Regions from separate parts of the Pseudomonas sp. LBUM1640 genome, predicted to be linked through region 2. Evidence: riboswitches for the same ligand, from Rfam matches in the RefSeq annotation. Region 2 holds a riboswitch; each other region holds the start of a gene.
What was found. Region 2 has a riboswitch for cobalamin ahead of ACA065_RS17895 (CbtB domain-containing protein). Riboswitches for the same ligand answer to the same signal wherever they lie in the genome.
Positions count from the first base shown of each region.

Region 1: another riboswitch for cobalamin. It lies ahead of ACA065_RS20645 (ABC transporter substrate-binding protein); the one in region 2 lies ahead of ACA065_RS17895 (CbtB domain-containing protein).
Region 3: another riboswitch for cobalamin. It lies ahead of cobO (cob(I)yrinic acid a,c-diamide adenosyltransferase); the one in region 2 lies ahead of ACA065_RS17895 (CbtB domain-containing protein).

Region 1 covers NZ_CP166816.1:4,693,102-4,696,371, reverse strand. Annotated here, with positions in the region: gene ACA065_RS20650 (FecCD family ABC transporter permease) at 1-531, opposite strand, end outside; gene ACA065_RS20645 (ABC transporter substrate-binding protein) at 528-1,538, opposite strand; cobalamin riboswitch at 1,655-1,848, opposite strand; gene ACA065_RS20640 (hypothetical protein) at 2,047-2,523, shown strand; gene ACA065_RS20635 (hypothetical protein) at 2,656-3,090, shown strand; gene ACA065_RS20630 (ATPase domain-containing protein) at 3,087-3,270, shown strand, end outside.
Region 2 covers NZ_CP166816.1:4,053,649-4,056,918, forward strand. Annotated here, with positions in the region: gene cobW (cobalamin biosynthesis protein CobW) at 1-44, opposite strand, end outside; cobalamin riboswitch at 138-337, opposite strand; cobalamin riboswitch at 1,461-1,667, shown strand; gene ACA065_RS17895 (CbtB domain-containing protein) at 1,766-1,954, shown strand; gene ACA065_RS17900 (CbtA family protein) at 1,966-2,673, shown strand; gene ACA065_RS17905 (cobalamin biosynthesis protein) at 2,670-3,062, shown strand; gene cobM (precorrin-4 C(11)-methyltransferase) at 3,132-3,270, shown strand, end outside.
Region 3 covers NZ_CP166816.1:5,025,803-5,029,072, forward strand. Annotated here, with positions in the region: gene ACA065_RS22070 (cobyrinic acid a,c-diamide synthase CobB) at 1-1,138, opposite strand, end outside; gene cobO (cob(I)yrinic acid a,c-diamide adenosyltransferase) at 1,135-1,746, opposite strand; cobalamin riboswitch at 1,826-2,073, opposite strand; gene ACA065_RS22080 (PQQ-dependent sugar dehydrogenase) at 2,173-3,270, shown strand, end outside.

The DNA of each region.
Region 1 (3,270 bases), 640 kb from region 2:
CGCCTGTTCGGAACTGGCCGACTTGGTGATCAGGAACGCGGTGAGCGCATTGAACAACTGCGAGCCGGCGATGCCCGCCAAGATGATCTGCCCGGTGCCGCTGGATGAGCCGCTGGCGCGCGCCAGCAAAATCACCAGCGCAAAGGCCGCCATGGCCCCGACAAACGCGCCTGCCGACAGCGAAATCAGCCCGCCGCCCACGCCGATCAATGCCACCAATACCGCGCCGGTCGAAGCGCCGGCGCTGATGCCCAGCAGGTAAGGGTCGGCTAACGGGTTACGCAACAACGACTGCAAAATCACCCCGCACGTGGCCAGCCCGGCACCGCACGCGGCGGCGACCAGGGCGCGGGTCAGGCGGTAGCTCCACACCACGCCTTCATCGATCGGGTCCAGCGCGTAACCGGCCGCCCACAGTTTGTTGGCGAGCACTTGCAACACCACCTGCGGCGCGATGGCGGTTTCGCCGATGGCCACGCCGGCGAGTACGGCGAGCAACAGCAGCGCCAGGGCGAGTAGGGCGCGCATCATTTAGGCAGGTCGTAGCCGTCGATGGCGCCGGCCAGTTGTTCCAGGCCATCGAACATGCGAATGCTGGCCTGCAGCGCCAGGGCGTCAATAATGATGATGCGGTTGTTCTTCACCGCGTCCATGTTGCGGGTCACCGGGTCGCTGCGCAGGAAGGCGAGTTTCTTTTCATGGTCGTCGGCCGGGTAGCGGCGGCGGTCCATGCGCGCGATCACCACGAAGGTCGGGTTGGCCTTGGCGATGGTTTCCCAGCCGACGGCGGGCCACTCTTCATTGGACTGCACCACGTTGTGCAGGCCCAGGGTTTGGAGCATGAATTGGGGAATGCCCTGGTGGCCGGCCACGTACGGGTCACTGGCCATCTCGGCGCTGGAGAACCACACCAATGCGCTGGCTTGCTTGAGGCCTTTGCCCTGTGCGGTGGCGACGGATTTGGTCAGGCGCGCCTTGAGTTCATCATTCAGTTGTTGGCCGCGCGCTTGCACGTCGAAGATCTCGGCCAGTTGGCTGATGCTCTTATAGATCGTGTCGATGCGAAACGGCTCCAGCCGCGTGCCGTCGGCGCCCACCAGGTTGTCCTTGCCTTCGCAATCGGAAGGCAGCAGGTAGGTGGGAATCTTCAGTTCGTGAAACTGCTCGCGCGTACCCACCACACCTTGCGGGCCCACCACCCATTCCAGCTCGGCGGCCACCAGTTGCGGGCGTTTGGCGATGACTGCTTCGAAGCTTGGTTCGTTATCGGCCAGGCGCTCGATGCTGTCGTTCTGCGCCTTGAACTGCGCCAGTACGCTGTTGAACCACAGCGAGGTGCCGACCACGGTGTCGCCCACACCCAAGGCGTAGAGCATCTCGGTGGCGGCCTGGCCGATGGTCACACTGCGCGCGGGCGCCTGCTCAAACGTCAGGGTGCTGGCGCAGTTTTGCACCGTCAGCGGGTAATGAGTCGGCGTGGCGTGGGCCAGGGCACAGAAGCCGAGGCCGGTGATCAGGGCGGTAACGCGTGGCAGCATGAGGCAGTCTCCGGGTGAACCGTACGTGAAACAGGGGAGGTACGGCTCGGAAACACACCCACGAACGCTGCAGGTCTTGCAGGGCACGGATGGCCTTCCCGGACACCCCGCCGGTGAGTGATGTTGCTTGGCCGGCAGGTCTCCTGACTGATGCGTCGTCGCCACGCTCCGGCCTTCCCGGGTAATGCCCAGTGGCGATGTGGAGCAGGCTCAGCACCTACAGTTGCGGGGGCAGTTTCGATTGGCGCAATGGGCCGCGCTTCGAATTCCCTATTAGTCCCGTTGGGGAACCGGCGCGGTATGGTAGTCGATCATGGCGGGCAGGGGGAGTTTGATCTGTCGGGTGTTTGCCACTGGCCGTCGTCAGCGCGCCGAAGGTGGTTGAGGGGATTTTGGCGTGTCGGATTCTGGGGGATGGCTATATGATGTCGCGCGGCGTTTCATCCAGCCTGGTTGGAATGCGCCGACCCAACGATAACCTCGGTTTTTCTCACACAGGGAGTACGCAATGAACACCGACCAATGGATTGCCTTGTACGCGCGGGCCTTTCGCGAAATGGGCGAGAAACTCGAGCAGGTCTTGCAATTGAACAGTTGCCGCGAACACTGGATTCAGGCCGAAATCAGCGTGCACGCCTGGTTCAACGATAAAATTGAAATCTGGACGGACTTGCCGATCGGCGAGCGGCGCAAAGCCGACCTGTATGCCCTGGATGACACCGGTTCAACGACGATGGTCGCTGAAATCAAATGCCTGGGCGATATATCCCAAGCCAAGTGCCTGGAAGGTGACTGGTCGGTAAGGGCCGATGTTGATCGGTTGCGCAACTTCGAATGCCCGACCCGATTGTTTGTGCTGGTGATTGCCAAAGGCGAGCGCGAGACCAACACCGGGCGGCGCCTGCGTGAAGATGAGTGGGTGGATGGGCGCGAATGCGTGAGTGTGGACCTGGGGTTTGCAATGATCAGGATGTGGGCGCTTTGATCGAGCGAGGTACGCAGGCGGCGACAAATGTTTCGCCTTGGGTAAGCGCATTTGCCCCGTTGTGTGCCGCGGGGTTCTATCCATACCGATAGGGTGTACCATCAATCTCTGTTCATCAGATATTAGTCAGACATGCCCACGCTTAGCGAAGAGAGCCGCCGGATCGTAGCTTCTCTGGCGCACCGTGTTGGTCCGCAGGCTGATAATGCAAGCATTACCGAGGCGATTGTTTCGATTTTGCAGGATATGGGCGCAGCACTGGCGCCCATTATCGGCCAGCAGGGCGTTGCCGCGCTGTACCGCCGCAGCTTCCATCTGTGCGTCTCGACCCATCCACGCCTGGCTGCCACCTTCGACAGTGTGCCGGCCGCGATGGACCTGATTGCCCTCAAATCCGCACTCGTCGAGCACAACGAAACCGATGCGCTGTTTTTCGGTGAGGTGCTGCTGGCTACCCTCTACGAACTTCTGACCACGCTGATCGGGCCTTCACTCACCGCACGTCTGCTGGTTGACGTGTGGCAGCCTTCTTCGAGCGACACCTCTTCGCAGGAAATTTCGCCATGAGCACCAAAGTGACTATCAACCGTCTGGCCACCGGTGTGCCAGGACTGGACGAGGTCCTGGGCGGAGGCCTGCCGGAGTTTTCGTTCAACCTGATCGCCGGCCCTCCAGGCTGTGGCAAAACCACCCTCGCGCACCAGATGATGTTCGCCCTGGCCACGCCCGAGCGTCCCGCGCTGTTCT
Region 2 (3,270 bases):
AAGCCGGTAACGATGGTGACGGGGAGTTTGGCCAGTGTTTTCATCGGATGCCCTTTGGGGCGGGCATACGGGACGATAGGCCCTGCGGCGGTGCGCAGAAGCGGATTTCGTCACCGGATCACCCCGCCCGGTTGAAGTAGAAAATCGGTTGCGAGGCAGGTCTCCTGGCTTGGGGTTTGTGGGTCTTGCGACCGGCGCTGGCTGCGCCTTCCCGCCGTATTGGCAGTGGCGTGGCAGACAGCTGAACCCTTTACAGTTGCGGGGGCAGCCGCGGCTTGGACCGCGTTCCCTTCTTAGCTTCGGCGTGGGCCGAAGAACCTCGAAGGTGCAAGGCTACGCAGTGCGTGGGGGATGGTCAATGATGGGGTTGGGTTGGTTGGTTGGTTGTCTGGTTGGTTGGTGTACATATCCGTTGCTGCGGTAACGGCGGCCTATGGTTCCGCTCTTACAGCGGGTCACTTTTGGAAAAGAGCCCCAAAAGTAACCAAAAGGGCTCTTGCCCCACCACTCGGCACCTCGCCTCCGGCTCGGTGTGCCCTCACGCAGGCTTTGGAGCGGGGGCCGCCGCGATGGGCCATCCTTGGCCCAGCGCGGCTAAACCGGCGTCCTGCCGGTTTACCCCCGCTCCAAAGCCTGCGTTCGGCCAGCGTGGTTTAACGGGGCGCCTAAGATCAAGATCAAGATCAAAATCTACAGCACGGCGGCCTAGTAGCCGACCTGAGTGGTTGAATCAAAAGCAAAGCCAAGGCGGCCTGACAGCCGACCTCGGTTAAATGTGGGAGGGGCGGTGCGACGGTTCGGCTTGCTCCCGATGGCGGTGTGTCAGTTGATGCACCTGGTGAATGGCCCACCGCATTCGCGAGCAAGCCCGCTCCCACATTTTGAGCTCAGTACAACTGGTAGATGTGTGTACTCGGTCAAAGGTGGGAGCTGGCTTGCCTGCGAAGGCATCAACTGTGTCTCACTGATTTACCGAGATGTCCGCATCGCAGGCAAGCCAGCTCCCACAGAAAAGCAGCTCTGCTTCTGATCTGTTTTTGCTCTGCTGTTGCCCTGCTTTTGCTTCAACCACTCAGGTCGGCTACTAGGCCGCCGTGCTGTAGATTTTGATCTTGATCTTGATCTTGATCTGACAGGCCCCGTTAACCACGATGGCCGCACGTAGGCACGGTGGAGCGGGTAAACCGGCAAGGATGCCGGTTTAGCCGCGCTGGGCCAGGGATGGCCCATCGCGGCGACCCGCGGAACCGGGCCGGAGTGCGGGCATGCCGAGCCTAGGCGAGGCACCGAGTGGTGGGGCAAAGACCTTTTGGTTACTTTTGGGGCGTTTGCCAAAAGTGACTCGCTGTAAGAGCGAAACCATAAGCGGCCGTTACCGCAGCAACGGATATGTACACACACACCAAGCGCCCCCCCAAAAACACATATCCCAATTGACTCCCCTCCCACCCCCATGCTCTCCTACACACCTTGTTTCGGGTGCCCTTCACAGGGTGAAACGGGAAACCGGTGCCTTATGCCTACACATAAGAATTCCGGTGCTGCCCCCGCAACGGTAAGCGAGTGAAACGTCAGATCCACTGTGCCTGTACGGCATGGGAAGGCGATGTTTTTAAGACCCAGTGTCCCTCGCAAGCCCGGAGACCGGCCCGAAAAAATTCAGATAACAAACCCGCGGTGGGCGGGCGCTGTTCAAAACCCTGCGTGCCCGGCTCGCGGGGTTTTCATGCGCTCGTTTCACCCTGACACCCAGAAGGGACGCGCCATGTCGATCACCAGCAGCACCTCGCACACCGCCAGTAGCACCGCCACCCTGAGCCAACGCCTGACCGCCGCCATCGGCGCGTCGATCCTGGGCGCGTGCCTGGTGTATTTCGCCGGTTTCTCGCATATCGAGGCCGTGCATAACGCCGCCCACGATACCCGCCACAGCGCCGCGTTCCCGTGCCACTGAGACCTGCCGACATGATCAAGCGTATCGCCCAAACCGCAGGTTTCACCGGCTTGCTGGCCGCCCTGCTGCTGACCCTGCTGCAAAGCTTCTGGGTCGCCCCGCTGATTTTGCAGGCAGAAACCTTTGAGAAGGCCCCGGCGGCTGCCGAAGTAATGCCCCATGAACATGCGCAAGGCGCTGCCGCTCACACCCACGACGCCGAAGCCTGGGAGCCGGAAGACGGCTGGCAGCGCGTGCTATCGACCACCGGCGGCAACCTGGTGGTGGCGGTCGGTTTTGCCCTGATGCTCGCCGGTCTCTACACCTTGCGCGCGCCAACCCGCACGGCTCAAGGGTTGCTCTGGGGCTTGGCCGGTTACGCGACGTTTGTGCTGGCACCGACCCTGGGCCTGCCACCGGAGTTGCCGGGCACCGCTGCCGCCGACCTGGCACAGCGCCAGATCTGGTGGATCGGCACCGCGGCGTCCACAGCGGCTGGTATCGCACTGTTGGTGTTTGGCCGCAACTGGCTGCTCAAAGTCTTGGGCGTGGCGATCCTGGCCGTGCCGCATGTGGTGGGTGCGCCGCAGCCTGAAGTGCATTCAATGCTGGCGCCGCAAGCGCTGGAGGCACAGTTCAAAATCGCTTCGCAACTGACCAACGTTGCCTTCTGGCTGGCCCTGGGCCTGATCAGCGCCTGGCTGTTTCGCCGCAACCGCGACGATCAATACTCGGCATGACCTTGGTGGTCGGCCTGGGCTGCCAGCGGGGCTGTGATGTTCACACCCTGCTGGGCCTGTTTGACGCCGCCCTCGCCGAGGGCGGCGTCGAGCGCCATCGCATCACCGCGCTGGCGAGTATCGACCGCAAGAGTAATGAGCCGGGGTTGCTCGCCCTGGCGCAGGTGTTGAATTTGCCGCTGCAGTGTTTCAGCGCAACGCAATTGGCGGTATTTGAACCGCACCTCAGCCACAAATCCGAGGTCGCGTTTGCCCACACCGGCTGTTATGGCGTCGCCGAAAGCGCCGCACTGGCCCTGGCTGAACAGCTCTCACAGGCCCCTGCCCGCCTGCTGATCACGCGCAAAAAAGTCGCCCAAGCCACCTTTGCATTAGCCTGCGCGGACTAAAAACCGGATAATCGCCCTTCTCGATCATGAGCATTCTTCATGCTCGCCCGTTTTCAGCAGGAATTCTCCATGACCGTCTACTTCATCGGCGCAGGCCCCGGCGACCCGGAATTGATCACCGTCAAAGGCCAGCGGTTGATCCGCAGTTGCCCGGTGATCATCTATGCGGGCTCTTTGGTGCCGGCAGCGGTATTGGAAGGTCATCAGG
Region 3 (3,270 bases), 970 kb from region 2:
GCGAATGGTGATAGGTGTGCCCGCGCAGCACGCCTTCCGGCAACTCGACGCTTTGCAGGGCCAGGGCCGCGAGTTTCTTTTGCATCACCGCATCGCCCTGCAGCAGGCCGACCAACTCGGCGCGGGTGCCATCGACATCGGTGAGCGAATCCAGCAGGTAGAGCATGCCACCACATTCGGCGAGCAACGGTTTGCCGGCGGCGTGATGCGCGCGGATAGCGTCGAGCATCGGGGTGTTTTCCGACAGCGCCTGGTGATGCAATTCCGGGTAACCACCGGGCAAATAGAGGCTGTCGGCGTCAGGCAATTCGCGGTCGTGGATCGGCGAGAAGAAGCGCAATTCGGCGCCCATCGCGCGCAGCAGGTCGAGGCTGGCGCCATAGGTAAAGGCAAACGCTTCGTCGCGGGCCACGGCGATGCGCACGCCGGCCAGCAACGGCTCGGCCTCGACCACTTCAGGCGCGGCGAAGGTGACTGGCGGCGGTAAGGCAACTTCGCAACTGCTGCCAAGGGCTTGGGCGGCGGCATCCAGGCGCACGTCGAGGTCATTCAATTCGCTGGCTTGCACCAGGCCCAAGTGGCGGCTGGGCAGTTCGATTCCGGTTTCACGCGACAACGCGCCGTACCAGCGCAGGCCTTCGGTGAGGCTGCCTTCCAGCAGTTGCGCGTGGCGCAGGGTGCCGACGCGGTTGGCCAGCACGCCGGCGAACGGCAGGTCCGGTTGGTAGCGCGCCAGGCCTAATGCCAGCGCGCCAAAGGTCTGGGCCATGGCGGTGCCGTCGATCACGCCAAGTACCGGCACACCGAAGTGCCGCGCCAAATCCGCGCTGGAGGGCGTGCCGTCGAACAGGCCCATCACGCCTTCGATCAGGATCAGGTCGGCCTCGCCCGCTGCTTCCCACAGCAAACGCCGACTTTCCTGCTCACCGACCATCCACATGTCCAACTGATACACCGGCGCACCGCTGGCGCGCTCGTGAATCATCGGGTCGAGAAAGTCCGGCCCGCATTTGAACACGCGCACCTTGCGCCCCAGGTTGCGGTGCAAACGCGCCAACGCGGCGGTGACGGTGGTTTTGCCCTGGCCGGATGCCGGTGCGGCGATCAATACGGCCGGGCAATGACGGGGCTGATTCAAAGTTCGACGCCCTTCTGTGCCTTGATACCGGCCTGGAATGCGTGTTTGAGCATGCCCATTTCGGTGACGGTGTCGCCCATTTCGATCAGCTCAGGCTTGGCGCCACGGCCGGTGACCACCACGTGCTGCATCGGCGGGCGGGCTTGCAGGTCGCTGAGCACTTGGTCCAAATCGAGGTAGCCGTGCTTGAGGGCGATGTTCAGCTCATCAAGAACCACCAGGCCGATGGAGGGGTCTTGCAGCAGTTCGCGGGAAACCGCCCATGCGGCTTCGGCGGCGGCGATGTCGCGCTGGCGGTCCTGGGTTTCCCAGGTAAAACCTTCGCCCATCACATGAAAGCGCACTTGCTCGGGAAAGCGGCGGAAGAACAACTCTTCGCCGGTGCTGTTACGCCCCTTGATGAACTGCACTACGCCGCACTGCATGCCGTGGCCCATGGCGCGGGCGAGCATGCCGAACGCCGAGCTGCTTTTGCCTTTGCCGTTGCCGGTAAGCACCAGCAGCAGCCCGCACTCGTTCGGGGAATTGGCGATGCGCTCATCGATCACGGCTTTTTTGCGCAGCATGCGCGCCAGGTGGCGTTCGTCGCGTTCGGGGGAATCAGTCATGGCAGCTCTCCGTTGGGGCTGGACAAAAACGGCGGGCAGGAAAAAGAAAAAACAGACAGCCAAGCATCGCCCACCGTGATGCTGTTGGATGCTCCAGGCCGGTCTCCGGACTCATGAGTGGCGCATTCGTTATAGAAGCAGGCCAACGGCGCGCCTTCCCATATCGCCAGCGATACAGTGGCAAAAGGCACCGTCTTGACTCATTTACCGTTGCGGGGGCAGCGCCGGAATCGCGGCTGCACTGTGTACAAGTGCGCTCACTCACCGGCTTCCCTGTTTCACTCTGTCGGCACACGGCCACAGAGCACCTGGAACAAGCCGCGAAGGTTAGTGGGTTGGGGGTGGAGCGTCAATTAAAGCTGGCCTTGCACTTGAACCATCCGACTGCCGTGCTCCTCTACCCTTACAGGTATTAAGGAGAAAACCATGCATAAAACCAGACTCGCCTTACTGATCATGCTCGCAGGCACCCTCGCCGCCTGTGGCGAAAGCTCTACCTTGCAGGTCTCCGACGGCACTGGGCCTTCACCCAAGCTGCCGGAACCGAACAAAACCCTGATCCCCACGGTGAACATCGCCCCGGCGATTGGCTGGCCAGACGGCGCGAAGCCGACAGCCGCTTCAGGCACCCAGGTCGCGGCGTTTGCCGAAGGCCTGGATCACCCGCGCTGGCTGTATGTATTGCCCAATGGTGACGTGCTGGTCGCGGAAACCAACGCGCCGCCCAAGCCGGATGATTCCGCGGGCATTCGCGGCTGGGTGATGGAGAAGGTCATGGGCCGCGCGGGCGCGGGCGTGCCGAGCCCGAACCGCATCACGTTACTGCGCGACGCCGACCATGATGGCGTCGCCGAAACGCGCACGGTGTTCCTGGAGAACCTCAATTCGCCGTTCGGCATGACCCTGGTCGGCAACGACCTGTATGTGGCGGACTCCGACCAGTTGCTGCGCTTCCCTTATCAGCCGGGCGAAACTGCGATCAAGGCAGCCGGCACCAAGGTGGTCGACTTACCGGGCGGCAGCATCAACCACCACTGGACCAAAAACGTGGTGGCCAGCAAGGACGGCAGCAAGCTGTATGTGAGCGTCGGCTCCAACAGCAACGTCGGCGAAAACGGCCTGGCGGCCGAAGAAGGTCGCGCGGCGATCTGGGAAGTCGACCGCGCCACGGGCCAGCACCGCATCTTTGCCTCCGGCCTGCGCAACCCGAACGGCATGGCCTGGGAACCGCAGAGTGGCAAGCTGTGGACGGCAGTGAATGAGCGCGATGAGATCGGCAGCGATCTGGTGCCGGACTACATCACGTCGGTCAAGGATGGGGCGTTCTATGGCTGGCCGTTCAGTTACTACGGCCAGCATGTGGATGTGCGCGTTTCTCCGCAAAACCTGGACCTGGTCGCCAAAGCTATCGCTCCGGACTACGCAGTGGGGCCGCACACAGCGTCACTGGGCCTGACCTTCGCCGAGGGCAGCAAACTCCCGGCGCAGTTCAGCAACGGCGCGTTTATCGGCCAGCACGGCTCG